3 regions of the Actinoplanes sp. NPDC026670 genome follow, and region 3 is predicted to be linked to each of the others. Evidence: riboswitches for the same ligand, from Rfam matches in the RefSeq annotation. Region 3 holds a riboswitch; each other region holds the start of a gene.
What was found. Region 3 has a riboswitch for cobalamin ahead of AB0E94_RS28960 (ribonucleoside-diphosphate reductase subunit alpha). Riboswitches for the same ligand answer to the same signal wherever they lie in the genome.
Positions count from the first base shown of each region.

Region 1 (5,986 bases), on a different contig from region 3:
CGAAGAGCACGAGGTTGGCCTCCCGCCCGACATGGACCGACTCCCGCAGGTCCCGCGGCAGCACCCGGATCCCCCGCATCGCCTGATCAACAGCGGTCTGGTCCAGGGCCGCCCGGTCCAGGGCAGCCCGCAGGGTGGCGAACAGATGTGGGGCTCCGGCGAGTTTGCCCTGTGGGGGGCGGCTTCCCACCACCCGGCCGCGGCGGGCGAAAGCCGGTGAGCGACGGCCGGTGTGGCCGCCCTCGCCGCGGGCCGAGATGCGCAGCGTGCGGGGGCGGTAGGCCGGGCCGGCCGCAACGATCGCGCCGGGCCGGCCGGGGGCGCCGTCCGGAGACTGCGGGGCTTCGGACGGGTCGAACTCGCCGGACGGGGCCTCGGCCGAGGACCGGGAGCCGGCGGGCGAAGGACCGGAGGGCGGGGCGCCGGAAGGGCCGGCCTGATCAGGGGACGCGACGTCCGTACCGTCAGAAGGGCCGCCGTCCCGCGGGCCGTCACCACCGCCTGGTCCGTCCGGGTCCGGGTCCTCGTCGTCCTCGTCCTCGCCGGAGGAGTCGGCGGCGGAGTCGGCGGAACCGGCGGCGCGGTCCTGTTCGGCCTGGCGTTCGGCTTCGGCCAGGGCCTCGTCGAGTTTCTGCTCGTCGGTGCCGGGCGGGTCGAGCGGGTCGGTGCGGCGGCGGTGTGGCAGGGCGAGCCGGGCGGCGTCGGCCACGTCGCCGGCGGTGACCCGGTCGCGGCCGTGCCAGGCGGCCAGGGCCACGGCGCAGCGGGCGACGACGATGTCGGCGCGCATGCCGTCGACGCCGTAGGCGAGGCAGACCCGGGCGATGCGGTCGAGTTCGGCGTCGGGGAGCCGGACCGACGGCAGCTGGGCGCGGGCGGCGGCGATCCGGGTGGCGTATTCACGTTCGTCGGCGGCGAACCGGGCGGCGAACGCGTCCGGGCCGGCCTCGTAGGCGAGCCGCCGCCGGACCACCTCGGCCCGCTGGACCGCGTCGCGGGGCGCGGCGACCGTGACGACCAGGCCGAACCGGTCGACGAGCTGGGGGCGGGGCTCGCCCTCCTCCGGGTTCATGGTGCCGACCAGCAGGAACCGGGCGGCGTGTTTGACCGAGACGCCGTCGCGTTCGACGTGGGCCCGGCCCATCGCGGCCGCGTCGAGGAGCAGGTCGACGAGGTGGTCGGGGAGCAGGTTGACCTCGTCGACGTAGAGCAGCCCGCGGTGGGCGGCGGCGAGCAGGCCCGGCTCGTACGCCTTGACGCCGTCGTTGAGCGCCCGCTGGAGGTCGAGGGTGCCGACGACCCGGTCCTCGGTGGCGCCGACCGGCAGCTCGACGAGGTTCGCGGCCCGCGCCGCCGACGGCCCGCCCGGTGTGTGCGGGCCGTCGGGGCAGCCGGGGTCGGGCGCTGCCGGGTCACAGGCGAACCGGCAGCCGTGCACGACCTCCACCTGCGGCAACAGGCCGGCCAGGGCGCGGACCACGGTGCTCTTGGCGGTGCCTTTCTCGCCTCGGACGAGCACTCCGCCGACGGCCGGTGACACCGAGGTCAGCAGCAGTGCCAGGCGCAGGTCGTCGAGGCCCACCACGGCCGAGAACGGGTACGGAGTCGTCACCAGGATCCCTTCCGGCGGGTGTCCACGCCCGCGCGTCGGTTGTCACGAGCGGCCGGAGTTCCTGGCTCCCGGAATCGGTGTCCGGTCACAGTGGCGGGACCGTCCCGGATTCGCACCGGGTTCCTCCGCTTACCGCTCGCCGGTCACTCTTTCCTACCGGCCGGTGACCCGTCAACGCGGGGTCCGTCACGGCGGGCCCGCCACCGGCGGCGGCGCCGGAGAATGTTGCACGCGAGATTCCCGGCCGTCCGGCGGGTTCAGTTGCGGACCGCCTTCTCGGTGCCGGGGAGGGGTTCGGGGGCCAGCTTGTCGAGTTCGGTGACGACGTCCAGGACGGCGAGGGCGGACTTCTCCACCAGGGGCCGAAGGCGGCGGTAGAGGTCGGCGTCCTGCGGGTCGGGCCGGGTCGGTGCGCCGGTCGGCACCAGGGCGGCGGCGTGGTCCAGGTCGGGCAGGTCGCCGAGGGCGTGCCGGGCCAGGAGGCAGGCGCCGAGCGCGGTGCCCTCGGGCACGTCGGCGACCGTCACCGGCAGGTCGAGGGCGGACGCGAGCACGCCGATCCACAGTTTCGAGGCGGCCGCACCGCCGGTGGCCCGGATCTCGGTCAGCGGGTTGCCCTCGGCCTCGAACGAGTCCCGGACCAGGGCCAGCTGCTGGCAGACGCCTTCGACGGCGGCCCGGACCAGGTGCGGGCGACCGTGTTCGCGGCGCAGCCCGAGGTAGCCGCCGCGCAGGCCGGGCCGCCACCAGGGCGCGCGTTCGCCGAGCAGGTAGGGCAGGCAGAGCAGCCCCTCGCTGCCGGCGACGATCCCGGCCGCCTCGTCGAGCAGCCGGGCGTCCCGGTCGTCGGCGCCCTCGCCGTCGCCCTCGTCGGGCAGGAACGTCTGGCCGGCCCACCTGACCACCGAGCCGGCGTTGTTGACCGCGCCGCCGATCACCCAGCGGTCCTCGGTGAGGGCGTAGCAGAAGAGACGGCCGGCTTCGTCGCCGGTCGGGGCGGCGACGACGGTACGCAGCGCGCCGCTGGTGCCGAGCGACACCGCTCCGACTCCGGGCGGGGTGGCGCCGACCCCGAGGTTGGCGAGCGGCCCGTCGGCGGCGCCGATGACCAGCGGAGTCCCGGCCGGCAGCCCCGCGGCGGCGGCGACCCCGGCGTCCAGCCGCAGGAGGTGTGTGGTCGGGACGACCTCGGCGAGCTGTTCCGGGCGGACCCCGGCGATCCGCAGGGCCTCGTCGTCCCAGCGCCGGGCGTGGATGTCGTAGAGGCCGGTGCCGGAGGCGATCGACAGGTCGACGAGGAACGGGCCACCGGTCAGCGCGGCCACGACCAGTTCCTTGACGCCACCCCAGCGGGCGGTGGCGCGCAGCGTGCCCGGGTCCTCGCCGGTCCACCAGGCGAGCTTGGTGAGCGGGGACATCGGGTGCACCGGGGTGCCGGTGCGGGCCTGCAGCTGCCGGGCCCGGCCGTCGGCGACGATCCGTTCGCACTGGGCGGCGGCCCGGTTGTCGGCCCAGGTCACGACCGGGCCGAGCGGCTTGCCGTTGCCGTCCATCGGGACCAGGGCGTGCAGGAACGAGCTGAGCCCGATGGCGATCACCCGGTCGCCTTTCGCACGGCACTCGGCGGCGACGTCGGTGAGCGCCTTGATCGCGGCGCCGGTCAGGGCGGCCGGGTCGAGCTCGGCGCGGCCCGGGCCGGGCACCGACAGCGGGTAGTGGACGCTGGTCAGGGCGCGGATCTCGCCGTCCGGACCGGCGGCTATCCCCTTGGTCGAGGTGGTCCCGGTGTCGATGCCGATCACGACGTCCATGCGTCTCCTCCCGCCGAACAGGCTGCCCTGCGAGCCTTTCATGCCCGGCGGGACGCCCGATCAAGCCCGGCCGCCTGATCAAGCCCTCGCAGCCCGGCCAGGCCCGGCGGCCCGATCAAGCCCTGCGGCCCGGCCACGGCCAGGGCGGACGGCACTCCGGCCGGGCGACGGCGAGGGCGGCCGGGCGGACGGCGTACCGAATCCGCGGTGGTGACCGCAAGCAAACGCCCCGCCGGAAGCGACCGGCGGGGCGTCAGTGGAACGAAATCGGTCAGCGCTGCTCGACCGGGACGAAATCCCGGACCGGCGAACCGGTGTAGATCTGCCGCGGGCGGCCGATCTTGTTGGCCGGGTCGGCGATCATCTCGCGGTACTGGGCGATCCAGCCGGGGAGCCGGCCGATCGCGAACAGGACCGTGAACATGTCGGTCGGGAAATTCATGGCCTTGTAGATCAGGCCGGTGTAGAAATCGACGTTCGGGTACAGCTTGCGGGAAATGAAGTACTCGTCGGAGAGCGCGATCTCCTCGAGCTTGAACGCGATCTCCAGCAGCGGGTCGGGCTTGTCGAGAGTCGACAGCATCTCCTGGGCGGCCTTCTTGACGATGGCGGCGCGCGGGTCGTAATTCTTGTAGACCCGGTGGCCGAAGCCCATGAGCTTGACGCCCTTTTCCTTGTTCTTCACTCGCGTGACGAACGAGTTGACGTCTCCGCCGTCCTTGCGGATCTGCTCGAGCATCTCGAGGACCGCCGCGTTGGCGCCGCCGTGCAGCGGACCGGAGAGCGCGCCGATGCCGGCCGAGATGGACGCGAACAGGTTGGCCTGCGAGGAGCCCACCAGGCGCACCGACGAGGTCGAGCAGTTCTGCTCGTGGTCGGCGTGCAGGATGAACAGCATGTCCAGGATCTTGGCGACCTTGGGGTCGACGTTGTACTGGACGGTCGGCAGGCCGAACGTCAGGCGCAGGAAGTTCTCGACGTAGTCGAGAGAGTTGTCCGGGTACGGCAGCGGGTGGCCGATGGACTTCTTGTAGGTGTACGCCGCGATCGTCGGAAGTTTCGCCATCAGGCGGATTGCGGAGATATCGACCTGCTCGGAGTCGAGCGGGTCGAGCGCGTCCTGGTAGAAGGTGGACAGCGCGGTGACCGCCGACGAGAGCACCGACATCGGGTGCGCGTTACGCGGGAAGCTGGAGAAGAACGTGCGCATCTCCTCCTGCAGCAGCGTGTGCACGCGGATCTTGTCGGCGAAGTCCTGCAGCTGCGGCGCGGTCGGCAACTCGCCGTTCATCAGGAGGTAGGACACCTCGAGGAACGTGCTCTTCTCGGCGAGCTGCTCGATCGGGTATCCGCGGTAGCGCAGGATCCCCTGGTCACCGTCGATGTAAGTGATCGCCGACTTGGTCGACGCGGTGTTCACGAAACCCTGATCGAGGGTTACGTAACCGGTCTCCTTCAGCAGAGCACTGACGTCGATGCCGCCCGGACCGTCGACGGCCTTCGTGACCGCCATCGACAACTGACCACCAGGGTGGTCGAGCTTGACATCCGTCATGTATTTCCCTCACTTCACCGGCAGATGTCCCAAGGATTTTGCCGTTCACCGTAAACCCTCAACCTGAATGGGTCATCAGGTGGCCACCTGTTGAGGCATTGGTCACCAGTACGTATGGGTCGTTGCGCCATAGACAATGGTCGGTATATTGCGACTTCGTTACGGGAGGGCCCATGCAGATCCCGAGTCAGGGACCCGTCGTCGTGGGTGTCGGCGACCCGGCGACCGACGCGGCCGCGGTCCGCCTAGCCGCGCGGGAGGCGTGCTCCCGCGGACGGGTGTTGCAGGTCGTGCACGCTTTCACCGGCCCCGGCGACGCTGGCTGGGGACCGGCCCGGCGGAGCGCCTCGCACCTGGTCGAGGAGGCGGTCTCCATAGCGAAGCGTTCCACACCCGGGGTCGATGCGCGGCCGCATCTGGTGGATGGCCCGGCCGGACGGGTGCTCCTGCGCCTGAGCCGGGGCGCGGTGCTGGTGGTGGTCGGCGGCCCGCTGGTCGAGGTGGTGGCGCGGGCCTGGTGCCCGGTGGCGGTGAGCCGCGCGCAGCGGACCCCGTCCGGCCCGGTGGTGGCAGCCGTGGACGGCTCGCCCTACGGGACGCTGGCGCTGCGGTTCGCGGTCGAGGCGGCCGGCCGGCGGGGCGGGACGGCGCACGTGGTGCACGTGACCGGGCCGGGGCGGGAGGCCGACGGGCAGCGGGTGCTCGACGAGGTCACGGCGCGGGCGGGAGCGGTGGCCGTACGCCATCGGCTCCTGATCGGCCCGGCCGGGACCACGCTGGTCCGGGTGTCGCGCCGGGCCGGTCTCCTGGTGCTCGGGCCGCGTGGGGTGGACGCCTCCGGGCGGCTCGGTTCGGTGGCCGAGGAGGTGTTGCGCCGGGCGGCCGGTCCGGCCGTCTTCGTGCACGGTGCGCGCCGCCCGGCAGGTTTCGTGAAGCCCGGTGACGGGGTGCCCGTATTGCTACCGTTGACGCATACATAGGTCTTCGGGCTGTACGGGAGGAATGCCC
Region 1 covers NZ_JBEZXU010000093.1:21,660-27,645, reverse strand. The annotation lists gene AB0E94_RS47940 (VWA domain-containing protein) at 1-1,612, opposite strand, end outside; cobalamin riboswitch at 1,645-1,764, opposite strand; gene AB0E94_RS47935 (gluconokinase) at 1,870-3,423, opposite strand; gene AB0E94_RS47930 (citrate synthase) at 3,695-4,978, opposite strand; gene AB0E94_RS47925 (universal stress protein) at 5,152-5,958, shown strand.
Region 1: linked by a shared signal. The riboswitch ahead of AB0E94_RS47940 (VWA domain-containing protein) and the one ahead of AB0E94_RS28960 (ribonucleoside-diphosphate reductase subunit alpha) in region 3 are both predicted to bind cobalamin.

Region 2 (5,986 bases), on a different contig from region 3:
GGTGCGCGGCCAGCCGGGCCGCCGACGCCGCGTAGAACTCGTCGATGGCGCCCTGATAGCCGCCCGGATGATCGGTCGTCTCGGTGGTCACCGGGTAGATCAGGGCCTCCTCGATCTGGCCCTCCCGCAGGTAGCCGGCGGCGATCGCGCGGGCGTTGCTGCGCCCGTGCCGCGCCGCGTGGTACGCCACCACGTCGGCCGAGCCGATCAGCCGCGCCGCCTTGACCGTCACCAGCTCCGGGTCGCCGGGGCCCAGGCCCACCCCGAAGAGCCGCCCGGTCGGGGCCGTCACCTGCGAGGGAATCGCCGCCGCGGTGTCGCCGCGGGCTGCGTCGTCAGTCATCGAAGTCCTTGCGTGGGTTCTCCGGCCGTTCAACCAGAGGGGGATGTCGGTCCGGTCTTACTCGGCCGGGTTCGGCCTCGTTCGGCCTTGGCCGGTTTGTTCGGCCTTGCTCGGCTCGTCCGGCTCTGCTCGGCTTGCTCGGCTCTACTCGGCTCTACTCGGCTTCTGAGGCCAGGGCGTTCACCGCGGCGGCGGTGATGGCGCTGCCACCCCGGCGGCCGCGCACGATCAGATACTCCAGGCCCGACTCGGCCAGCGCCTCCTTCGACTCGGCCGCGCCGATGAACCCGACCGGGATCCCGATCACCGCGGCCGGCCGGGGCGCGCCCGCCTCGACCATCTCCAGCAGCCGGAACAGCGCGGTCGGCGCATTGCCGATCGCCACCACGGCGCCGTCCAGCCGGTCACCCCAGAGGTCCATCGCGGCCGCGCTGCGGGTGTTGCCGATCTCCGCCGCCAGCCCCGGAACCGCGGGGTCACGCAGCGTGCAGACCACATCGTTGGCGGCCGGCAGCCGGGACCGGGTCACCCCGGACGCGACCATCTCGGCGTCGCACAGGATCGGCGCGCCACCGAGCAGAGCCTTCCGCGCCGCGGTCACCACCCCCGGACTGAACCGGACATCCTCCACCAGATCCACCATCCCGCAGGCGTGGATCATCCGGACCACCACACGTGACACGTCCTCCGGCAGCCCCGACAGGTCAGCCTCGGCCCGGATCGTGGCGAAGGATCGCCGGTAGATCTCCGCGCCGTCACGCACGTACTCCATCGCTCAGGATCCCCTCGCCACCGCTATCGCATCTGCCAGCCGATCTACCCCCGCCGCGTGCTCCAGCCTGCCGTTCGCCGTGGTAGCGACCGGTTGGTCGTTCGCCGTGGTAGCGACCGGTTGGTCGTTCGCCGTGGCAGCGACCGGTCGGCCGTTCGCCGCGGTAGCAACCGGTCGGCCGTCCGCCGTGGCAGCGACCGGCCTGTCGTCCGCTGCGGTAGCGACCAACCTGCCGTCCGCTGCGGTAGCGGCCTGCCGGTCGTCCGCTGCTGTCGTGGCCGGTGTGAGGACGCTGATCCTCGCTGGTCGCGGGCTCGGGGTCGATGGTCCGACCGGGCCGCGATCATCGACCGGGGACCGGCCTGCGGGCACCGCCGGCTGCCGGACGGCGGCGGGGACGTGGACACCCGGCTCTTCGTCATCGGCCGGACGGTGGGTGATCAGGTAGCCGTCGGCGGTCGCCTCGGCGCGCACGTGCGGGAACGCCGGGCTGCCGCACGCGCGGGCGCACCCCACCCAGTGCACCGGGAGGCCGGCGATGAAACGGGCTGCCGTGGTGGCGTCGGCTCGCACGTCGGCCAGCGATTTCGCGCAGCCCGGCCGGCCCGCGCAGGCGGTCACGCCGGACCACGGCGAGCCCGGCGCCACGGCCAGCCCGGCGCCGGTCAGGCGGTCCGCCCACGCCTCGGCCGCCTCCGGCGCCAGATCGGGCACCACCACACCGCGCCAGGGCGTCACGATCAGCAGGTCAGCATTTTCCAGAACCCTCAGCGGCACGCCATCGAGCCGCCCCAGCGGCACCAGCGCCCCGACCGCCGAGAGCCCGTCCGCCTGTGGCACCACGCCGATCAGGTCACCTGGCTCGGGGGCGCCGGCAGGTGTCGCCACCTCGACCGGAACGGGCGTCACACCGAGCGCCGCCACCACCCGCGCCGAGACCCGGGCCGGACCGTCGGCCAGCTCCCGTAGCCGCCAGGCCACCGCCCCGCCGGACCGCTGCGCCTCCCGCTCCGCCAGGAACGCGTGGGCAGCGGCGAGGAGCACAGGCACGACGTCGTCATGGCCGGCCCGCAACCCGGTGTCGTGCCCGCCGAGCCGAATCGCGAACAGATCACCGTCAGCCGACACCCGCGGCCGGGGAACAACCGCACCAGCCCTAGTGGGACCTGGGGCGGCGTCGTCACCGGCCGAACAGGGGGTGGCATCGTCACCGGCCGAACGCGGGGCAGCATCGTCACCAGCCGAACACGGGGCAGCGTCGTCATCGGCCGAACGCGGGGCGGTGTCGTCACCGGCCGGGGGCGGGACGGGGATCGCGGCCACGTCGGCGGCCAGTGGGACCTGGCCGATGGCGAAGAGGAACTTGCCCGGCAGGGCGGCCAGCGAGGCGTCAGCCTGGAGCGCGAGGTCGAGCCGTCCTACGAGAGCGCGAAGGGGAGATCCGCACAGCGGGGGGGCCGCAATGTTCCGTACGTTGTCATGGGTCTGGGAAGGCAGCAGGCCCGCCGACCGCAACCGGGCCGCCAAGGCCGGCGCATCGCCCTCTCGTAATGCTCTGAGCTGGAGGTTTGCGCGGGAGGTCAGCTCCAGGCCGCCGTCGCCGAACTCCTCGGCGAGCTCGCGCAGCGAGCGCAGCTGAGCGCCGGACAGCAGCCCCCCTGGCAGCCGGACCCGGGCCAGCATGCCGTCGGCTGCGGCGTGCAGCCGCAGCGCGCCGGGACAGGCGTCGGTGTCCGACCAACGGGGAGTCATGGCCCGGATACTACGGCGGGCCCCCGACAGGAATTCACCTCCGTCGTGCGGCGGGTCGGGAGCGTCACAGCGGCCGTTCCGCCTTGACGCGGGACACCGGGGTTCGGAAAGGTTAGGGGCCAACGAGCGGCGACGCCGCGGAGGAAGCCGGTGTGAGTCCGGCGCGGTCCCGCCACTGTCACCAGGGGATTCTCTGGGAGCCAGAAACTCCGGTCGCCGTGATGTCCGTCTACCCGGGGCGCGGACCCCGAGGGGGAGTGCGCTGTGTTCCTGCTGCTGTCGACGTCCGACACCGACCTGCTCAGCGCCCGGGCCAGTGGCTCGGCGTGGCGCCCGGCCAACCCGGCCCGCACCGCTGTCGACGACCTGCCCGCCCTGCTCGACGGCGTCGATCTCGTGGTGGTGCGCATCCTCGGTGGCCGCCGGGCCTGGGAGGAGGGCCTCGACGCGCTGCTCGCGAGCGGTCTGCCGGTCGTCGTCCTCGGTGGTGAGCAGGCGCCCGACGCCGAGTTGATGAGACTGTCCACGGTGCCGGCCGGTGTCGCTGCGGACGCGCACACCTACCTGGCGCAGGGCGGTGCGGAAAATCTCGCGTCGCTGCACGACTTCCTCTCCGACACGGTGCTGCTGACCGGCAACGGGTTCGCTCCGGCGGTCGAGACCCCGCAGTGGGGTCTCCTGCCGAGGGCGGAGAGCAGCGGCCGGGAGACGGTCGCGGTGCTCTACTACCGCGCCCACCACATGGCCGGCAACACCGCCTTCGTCGAGGCGCTGTGCCAGGCGATCGAGGCCAAGGGCGGCCGGGCGCTGCCGATCTTCACGGCCTCGCTGCGGACCGCCCCGCCGGAGCTGCTGGCCGAGCTGCGCAAGGCCGACGCGCTGGTGGTGACGGTGCTGGCGGCCGGCGGCACCCGCCCGGCCACGGCGAGCGCGGGCGGCGACGACGAGGCGTGGGATGTCGGCGTGCTCGCCGACCTGGACGTGCCGATCCTGCAGGGCCTGTGCCTGACCAGCTCGCGGGCCGCGTGGGAGGCCAGCGACGACGGCCTCTCCCCGCTGGACGCGGCGACGCAGGTCGCGATCCCCGAGTTCGACGGGCGGATCATCACGGTGCCGTTCTCGTTCAAGGAGATCGACGAGGACGGGCTGTCGGTCTACGTGGCCGACCCGGAGCGGGCGCTGCGGGTGGCCGGCATCGCGGTGGCACACGCCCGGCTGCGGCACGTGCCGCCGGCCGAGCGGCGGATCGCGCTGATGCTGTCGGCCTATCCGACCAAGCACTCCCGGATCGGCAACGCGGTCGGCCTGGACACCCCGGCGTCCACCGTCGCGCTGCTCGCGGCCCTGTCCGAAAAGGGCTACCGGATCGGTGACTTCGGATCCTTCGACGGTGACGGCCTGATCCACACGCTGATCGCCGCCGGTGGCCAGGACCCCGACTGGCTGACCGAGGAGCAGCTATCGGAGAACAAGGTCCGGATCTCGGGTTCGGCCTACGAGTCCTGGTTCGTGACGCTGCCGGAGGATTTCCGGGAGAGCGTCGTGCAGCACTGGGGGCCGCCGCCCGGCGAGCTCTACACCGACGGCGGCGACATCGTGCTGGCCGCTCTCCGCGACGAGAACATCGTGGTGATGGTGCAGCCGCCGCGTGGTTTCGGGGCCAACCCGGTCGCCATCTACCACGACCCCGACCTGCCGCCGTCGCATCACTACCTGGCGGCCTACCGGTGGCTCGCCGACGAGTTCGGCGCGCACGCCGTCGTGCACGTCGGCAAACACGGCAACCTGGAGTGGCTGCCCGGCAAGAACGTCGGCATGTCCGCTTCGGACGGCACCGACGCGGCGCTCGGTGACCTGCCGCTGATCTACCCGTTCCTGGTCAACGACCCGGGCGAGGGCACCCAGGCCAAGCGCCGGGCGCACGCCACCCTGGTCGACCACCTGATCCCGCCGATGGCCCGCGCCGAGTCCTACGGCGACATCGCCCGGCTGGAGCAGCTCCTCGACGAGCACGCCAACATCGCGGCCCTCGACCCGGCGAAACTCCCGGCGATCCGGGCGCAGATCTGGACCCTGATCCAGGCCGCCAAGATGGACCACGACCTCGGTCAGGCCAACCGGCCCGACGACGAGGAGTTCGACGACTTCATCATGCACATCGACGGATGGCTGTGTGAGGTCAAGGACGTGCAGATCCGTGACGGGCTGCACGTGCTCGGCGCGGCCCCGGCCGGTGAGGCGCGGATCAACCTGGTGCTGGCCATGCTGCGGGCCCGGCAGATGTGGGCCGGCAAGGTGGCCGCCCTGCCGGGTCTGCGTGAGGCGCTGGGCCTGACGGAGGACGCGTCCACCGCGGAGACCGATCGGGTGGAGGCGGAAGCCCGCGAGTTGATCACGAAGATGGAAGAGGCCGGCTGGCCGGCCGTCGTTCCCGACATCTCCGACAACCCAGACGTGGTGCGGGTGCTGGAGTTCGCCGCCACCGAGGTGGTGCCCCGGCTCGCCAAGACCACCGACGAGCTCACCCATGTGTTGCACGCGCTCGACGGCGGCTACGTGCCGGCCGGCCCCAGCGGCTCCCCGCTGCGCGGCCTGATCAACGTGCTGCCCACCGGCCGTAACTTCTACTCGGTCGACCCGAAGGCGATTCCCAGCCAGCTCGCCTGGGAGACCGGCCAGGCGATGGCGGAGTCACTGCTCACCCGCTACCGCGCCGACCACGGCGAGTGGCCCCGCTCGGTCGGCCTCTCCGCCTGGGGCACCAGCGCCATGCGGACCGCCGGCGACGACATCGCCGAGATCCTGGCCCTCATCGGTGTCCGCCCGATCTGGGACCCGGCGTCCCGGCGGGTCACCGGGCTGGAGCCGATCACCGCCGAGGAACTGGGCCGTCCCCGCGTCGACGTGACGGTTCGTATCTCGGGTTTCTTCCGGGACGCGTTCCCGCACGTGGTGGCGCTGCTCGACGACGCCTTCAAGCTGATCGCCGAGCTCGACGAGCCGGACAACTACGTCCGCGAGCATGCGCTGCGCGACCAGGGCGAGCACGGCGACTGGCGACGCGCCCGGACGCGGATCTTCGGGTCCCGCCCCGGAGCGTACGGCGCCGGCATCCTGCC
Region 2 covers NZ_JBEZXU010000011.1:142,772-148,757, reverse strand. The annotation lists gene AB0E94_RS13715 (precorrin-2 C(20)-methyltransferase) at 1-343, opposite strand, end outside; gene AB0E94_RS13710 (precorrin-8X methylmutase) at 498-1,115, opposite strand; gene AB0E94_RS13705 (nitrite/sulfite reductase) at 1,119-2,867, opposite strand; cobalamin riboswitch at 2,976-3,098, shown strand; gene cobN (cobaltochelatase subunit CobN) at 3,132-5,986, shown strand, end outside.
Region 2: linked by a shared signal. The riboswitch ahead of cobN (cobaltochelatase subunit CobN) and the one ahead of AB0E94_RS28960 (ribonucleoside-diphosphate reductase subunit alpha) in region 3 are both predicted to bind cobalamin.

Region 3 (5,986 bases):
CTGGGCGCCGGGCTACCGGACGCGGCGATCACCGACGTGGTCGCCGCCAGCCGCCCCGTCGTCGCGGTGGTGTGGAGCCATCGGCCCCACCCCGCCCGGCCCGATCTGCTCGCCGCCCTCACCGCGGCGCCGGGATGGCCGGCCACCGTGGTGACCGCCGGCCACGGATGGCCGCTACCGTCACCGCCGGGCACGATGCCCGCGGCCACCCTCGCCGACGCTGTCGCCGTCGTCGCTGCGCTCATCACCGAAAGCCGCGGATGATCGCCGCGGTTCCGGCGCTGTCCGCGGCAGCAAGCATCGGCCCCTACTTCGTCTGGGAACGCCGCGAGGACACCGCCGGGTGGCGGCCGTTCACCGACCTGTGCGACCCGCAGGTCCTGGCGTCCCGGGTCGACATCGCCCGGCAGACGCTGGCCACCATGGGCGGACTACCGGTCGCCGGCATCGCCGAGCGGGTGGTCGCCTCGACCGTCTTCCTCGGTCTGGCCGCCCGGCTGGTGTCACCACCGCTGGCCGCAGCGGTCGCCGGCGCCGCCGTCCCACTGCCCGACACCACGCGCCTGTGGTGGCGTCCGGTCGACGGTGGCCCGATGCCCATCGCTCACGACGACATCAGCGCCGTGCCCTGCACCGGGCAGTCGGTGGACGACGTCGCCGCACTGCTCACCGCCACTGTCGTCGGCGACCTCGTCACGCCGGTGCTGGAGGTGTTCCGAAGCAGGTTCCGGCTGTCACCGCAGGTGCTGTGGGGCAACGTGGCGTCCGCGTTCGGCGGCGCGGCCGCGATGATCGCCGACACCGTGCCCGGCCACGCCGCCGGTGCCGCCGCCGTCGTCACGGCGATGCTCGGCCAGGGCCTGCTGGCCGGCACCGCGGCAATGCACCGGCCTGATCCGGGCCACGAACGGTGGTTCCTGGTCCGCCGCAGTTGCTGCCTCTACTACCGGATCCCCGGCGGCGGCACCTGCGGCGATTGCGTGCTGACACCCGAGCAGACCCGCCGTGAGCAGTGGCGGTCGGTCCTGGCCCGCCGACGAGCCTGAGGTTCCTGGCACGGTGGTGAGGGTGCCGAAGCCGATGGGCGATCTTCGGCACCCTCGGTCCACGGGTCAGCCGAGGTCGACCGACGGGTAGAGCCGGCGAGGGACGGGTCCACGTTGAACTCCGTGGTTGACTTGTGACTTGTCGTCCGTTGCACGGAAGGTGCCGCATGGGCCGAAAAATCGACAAACACACTGTGACCGTCGACGGCCGGGAGATGGTCGCGCTCCAGCCGGCCGACTACGAACGACTCGACGCCTCCCGCCGTCAGATCGGCGCTCGCACCGCCCGGGTCACCCGTCTCAACCAGCAGCTGCGTGACGCCCAGGAGAGGCTCGCTCAGATCGAGGCGGCGATCGCCGAAGCAGGCTCGGACGAGTGTGTTTGTGATCGTGTCGCGGCGATTCTGCACGAACCCGCCAAACGTCGCGGCGACAATCAGCGCACCCGCGGTGGCAGTCGGTAACGGCCACCGGGCTCTGAAACTGAGTTGTAACGGGTGACGGGTTCAACACACCATATGGGGCTGTGACTTTCGCTCGCCGCCCATATATGGTGTTCCCCGCAGCTGGTTCGGCCAGGCGTTAATACGTCTGTCCGAGGCAACAGGGAACCCGGTGAAAGACCGGGACTGCCCCGCAGCGGTGAGTGGGAACGAAAGCCGTCAACGAAGCACTGGGCTCGGCGAGCCTGGGAAGCGACGGCCGGTAGGAGGCTCGTTTTCGAGCTGTGCCCGCGAGTCCGAAGACCTGCCAGCGCGCCGCATGCCAGCCCGGCGTGCGGCGGTCGAAGGCCGCGTGGGACGGCCGACGCCACCAGCCGTGACACCCGGCCACGTTCCGGGGTGACGGCGGCGTCTTCCTGCGCGCCCCGAGACCTTGGGGAATGGGCGTGACGAGGGGGACGGAACATGACCGCTACGCAGGACCGTGTGGTGCCTGAACAGCGACGGCACGTGATGCAGGTGCGTAAACGCAACGGCGACCTGGAACCGGTCGACGTGAACAAGATCGTCAAAGCGGTCGAACTATGGGTCGCCGACCTCGACGAGGTCGACCCGCTGCGGGTGGCGACCAAGACCATCAGCGGGTTGTACGACGGAGCGACCACCGCTGAGCTGGACAAACTGTCGATCCAGACGGCCGCCGAGCTGATCGGTGAGGAGCCGCAGTACTCGAAGCTGGCGGCCCGTCTGCTCGCCGCGTACGTCGACAAGGAGGTCCGCGGCCAGGGGGTGGCGAGTTTCAGCCAGTCGATCCGCTACGCGCACGGCCTCGGCCTGATCGGCGACGAGACCGCGGCGTTCGTGGCGCGTAACGCCCGCAAACTCGACGACGCCGTGGACGCCGGTGGCGACCTGCGGTTCGAGTACTTCGGCCTGCGGACCGTCGCCGACCGCTACCTGCTGCGCCACCCGCAGGAACGCCTGGTCGTCGAGACACCGCAGTACTGGCTGCTGCGCGTGGCGTGCGGCCTTTCCAAGGACGCCCGCGAGGCGATCGGCTTCTACCGGCTGATGTCGTCGCTGGCCTACCTGCCCAGCTCGCCGACGCTGTTCAACTCGGGCACCCGGCACACGCAGATGTCGTCGTGTTTCCTGGTCGACTCGCCGAAGGACGAGCTCGACTCGATCTACGAGCGGTACCACCAGGTCGCGAAACTGTCGAAGTTCTCCGGCGGCATCGGCATCGCCTGGTCGCGGATCCGCGGCCGCGGCGCCCTGATCCGCGGCACCAACGGGAAGTCGAACGGCATCGTCCCGTTCCTGAAGACCCTCGACGCCGGAGTCGCGGCAGTCAACCAGGGCGGCCGGCGCAAGGGCGCGGCGTGCGTCTACCTGGAGCCGTGGCACCCGGATGTCGAGGAGTTCCTGGAACTGCGCGACAACACCGGCGAGGAGTCCCGCCGCACCCACAACCTCAATCTGGCCAACTGGATCCCGGACGAGTTCATGCGCCGGGTCGAGGCCGACGAGGAGTGGTCGCTGATCGACCCGTCCGACGCCCCGGAGTTGCCCGATCTGTTCGGCGACGAATGGACCGAGGCCTACCGCGCGGCCGAGAAGAAGGCCGTCAAAACCGTCAAGGCCCGCGATCTGTACGGGCGGATGATGCGCACACTCGCACAGACCGGCAACGGCTGGATGACGTTCAAGGACCGCTCGAACGCCCTGTCGAACCAGACCGGCGAGCCGGGCAACACGATCCACCTGTCGAACCTGTGCACCGAGATCCTCGAGGTCAACAACGACGACGAGACGGCGGTGTGCAACCTCGGATCGATCAACCTGGGCGCGCACACGACGGCCGACGGCGTGGACTGGGAGAAGCTGCGGGAGACGGTCCGGACCGCGGTCGTCTATCTGGACCGGGTCATCGACATCAACTACTACCCGTCGAAGCAGGCCGCCGCCTCCAACCCGCGCTGGCGTCCGGTCGGCCTCGGGCTGATGGGTCTGCAGGACGCGTTCTTCACGCTGCGGCTGCCGTTCGACTCCGACGAGGCTCGCTCTCTTTCCACGCGGGTTCAGGAGGAGATCTTCCTGACCGCGCTGGAGGCGTCGGTCGCGCTGGCCGAGCAGTTCGGTCCGCACCCGGCCTACCCGGAGACCCGGGCCGCCAAGGGTGACCTGCACCACGAGCTGTGGGGTGCTCAGGTCACGCAGGCCGACCGGTGGACGGCGCTGAAGGCGAAGATCGCCGAGCACGGTCTGCGAAACTCGCTGCTCATCGCGATCGCGCCGACGGCGACGATCGCATCGATCGCCGGCGCCTACGAATGCATCGAGCCGCAGGTCTCCAACCTGTTCAAGCGCGAGACGATGTCCGGCGAGTTCCTGCAGATCAACACCTATCTGGTACGGGAACTGAAGTCCCGTGGACTGTGGACCGCCGCCATCCGGGAGCAGATCAAACGGGCCGAAGGTTCGGTACAGGGCATCGCCGAGTTGCCGGCCGATGTGCGTGAGCTGTTCCGTACCGCGTGGGAACTGCCGCAGAAATCGCTCATCGAACTGGCCGCCGCCCGTGCCCCGTTCATCGACCAGTCGCAGTCACTGAACCTGTTCATGGCCGCGCCGACCATCAACAAGCTCTCCTCGATGTACCTGTACGCGTGGAAAGCCGGTCTCAAGACCTCGTACTACCTGCGTTCGCGTCCGGCGACGCGCATTCAGCAGGCGACCGTCTCAGTCGCTCCTGCGGCGGTCGTACCGGTACAGGTCGCGCCTGTATCGCTGATCCCGGCGCTGACCGAAGCCGAACTTTGCTCCCTGGAAAACCCCGAATCATGTGAGGCCTGCCAGTAATGCTGCTCGACCCCGGAATGGACCTGACCCTGCGGCCGATGAAGTACCCGCACTTCTTCGACCGGTTCAAGGACGCCATCAAGAACACCTGGACCGTCGAGGAGGTCGACCTGCACTCCGACCTCGCCGACCTCGCTCGTTTGAGTAAGTCCGAACAGCACCTGGTGTCGCGGCTCGTCGCGTTCTTCGCCACCGGCGACACGATCGTGGCGAACAACCTGGTCCTCAACCTTTATCAGCACGTCAACTCGCCCGAGGGCCGGTTGTACCTGTCGCGGCAGCTGTTCGAGGAGGCCGTACACGTCCAGTTCTATCTGAACCTGCTCGACACCTACGTCCCCGACGAGCAGGAACGGTTCGAGGCGTTCGCCGCAGTCGAGAACATCCCCTCGATCGCGCGCAAGGCCGAGTTCTGCTTCAAGTGGATCGACTCGGTCTTCGACCTGCGCAAGCTGGAGACCAAGGAGCACCGGCGGGCGTTCCTGCTCAACGTGATCTGCTTCGCCGCCTGCATCGAGGGGCTGTTCTTCTACGGCGCCTTCGCGTACGTCTACTTCCTGCGCTCCCGTGGCGTTCTCCAGGGGCTCGCGTCCGGCACCAACTGGGTGTTCCGCGACGAGAGCATGCACATGGCGTTCGCTTTCGACGTCGTCGACCAGGTGCGAGCCGAGGAACCCGATCTGTTCGACGCCGACATGGAACAGCAGGTCCGCGACATGCTCGCCGAGGCCGTCGAATGCGAGGTCCAGTTCGCGGCCGATCTGCTGGAGCAGGGTGTCTCCGGCATATCACTGGGTGACATGCGCGAATACCTCCAGCACGTCGCCGACCGGCGGCTCGCCGCGCTCGGCATCGAGCCCGTCTACGGCAGCAAGAACCCGTTCGCGTTCATGGAGCTCCAGGACGTTCAGGAGTTGTCGAACTTCTTCGAGCGGCGCGTTTCCGCGTACCAGGTAGGGGTCTCCGGAAGCGTCAGCTTCGACGACGACTTCTGACCGCACACCGGCGCCCCGCGGAAGACTTCCGCGGGGCGCCGTGCGGTGATCGGCCGGCAGGCCGATGATTCATGCCGATGATCCGGACGGCCGGTGCCCGGGCTGGAACGCGGCGGCGAGCGCCCGGGGTGCCCCGTCGAGCTTCAGTCGCGGTGTCCCGTACGCGATCCAGGACGAATCGACGAAGTCGACACGGAATCGCCGCTGCAGTCGGTAGCGCTCCCATCGTGTGCTGGTGATGTCGGTGCGTGCGACCTCCCAGCGTGCCGTGAGCCGATCCGGTTGGTCGGCGGCACACAGCAGGAGGCGACGATCGGTGACGACGGTGACCCTGACCTGCCTGGTGAACCGGATGCTCTGGTGCGCCTGAACCAGTCGGGCCGCCCGCGACCCGGGCTCACCGGCCGCGGCCACTCCGTGTAGCCAGTCGCTGGCCCGCTCGGGCAGGTAGTCCAGGGGCTTCGTCAAGCCGAGCAACACCGAGGAGACCATGAGGAACTTGTATCTGGTCCACACCGGCGGGTCCGGCAGCGCTTGATGGGGCATGTTGCCCGGCGCCAAACCCACCGTCAGCGCGGCGCGCAGTGACTCGCCGGGAAGCATCAGCGCTTGGGCCGCCTGTGACCAGTGGGCCGACATG
Region 3 covers NZ_JBEZXU010000032.1:104,952-110,937, reverse strand. The annotation lists gene AB0E94_RS28975 (MerR family transcriptional regulator) at 1-264, shown strand, start outside; gene AB0E94_RS28970 ((2Fe-2S)-binding protein) at 261-1,046, shown strand; gene AB0E94_RS28965 (hypothetical protein) at 1,214-1,510, shown strand; cobalamin riboswitch at 1,597-1,816, shown strand; gene AB0E94_RS28960 (ribonucleoside-diphosphate reductase subunit alpha) at 1,955-4,351, shown strand; gene AB0E94_RS28955 (ribonucleotide-diphosphate reductase subunit beta) at 4,351-5,346, shown strand; gene AB0E94_RS28950 (hypothetical protein) at 5,416-5,985, opposite strand.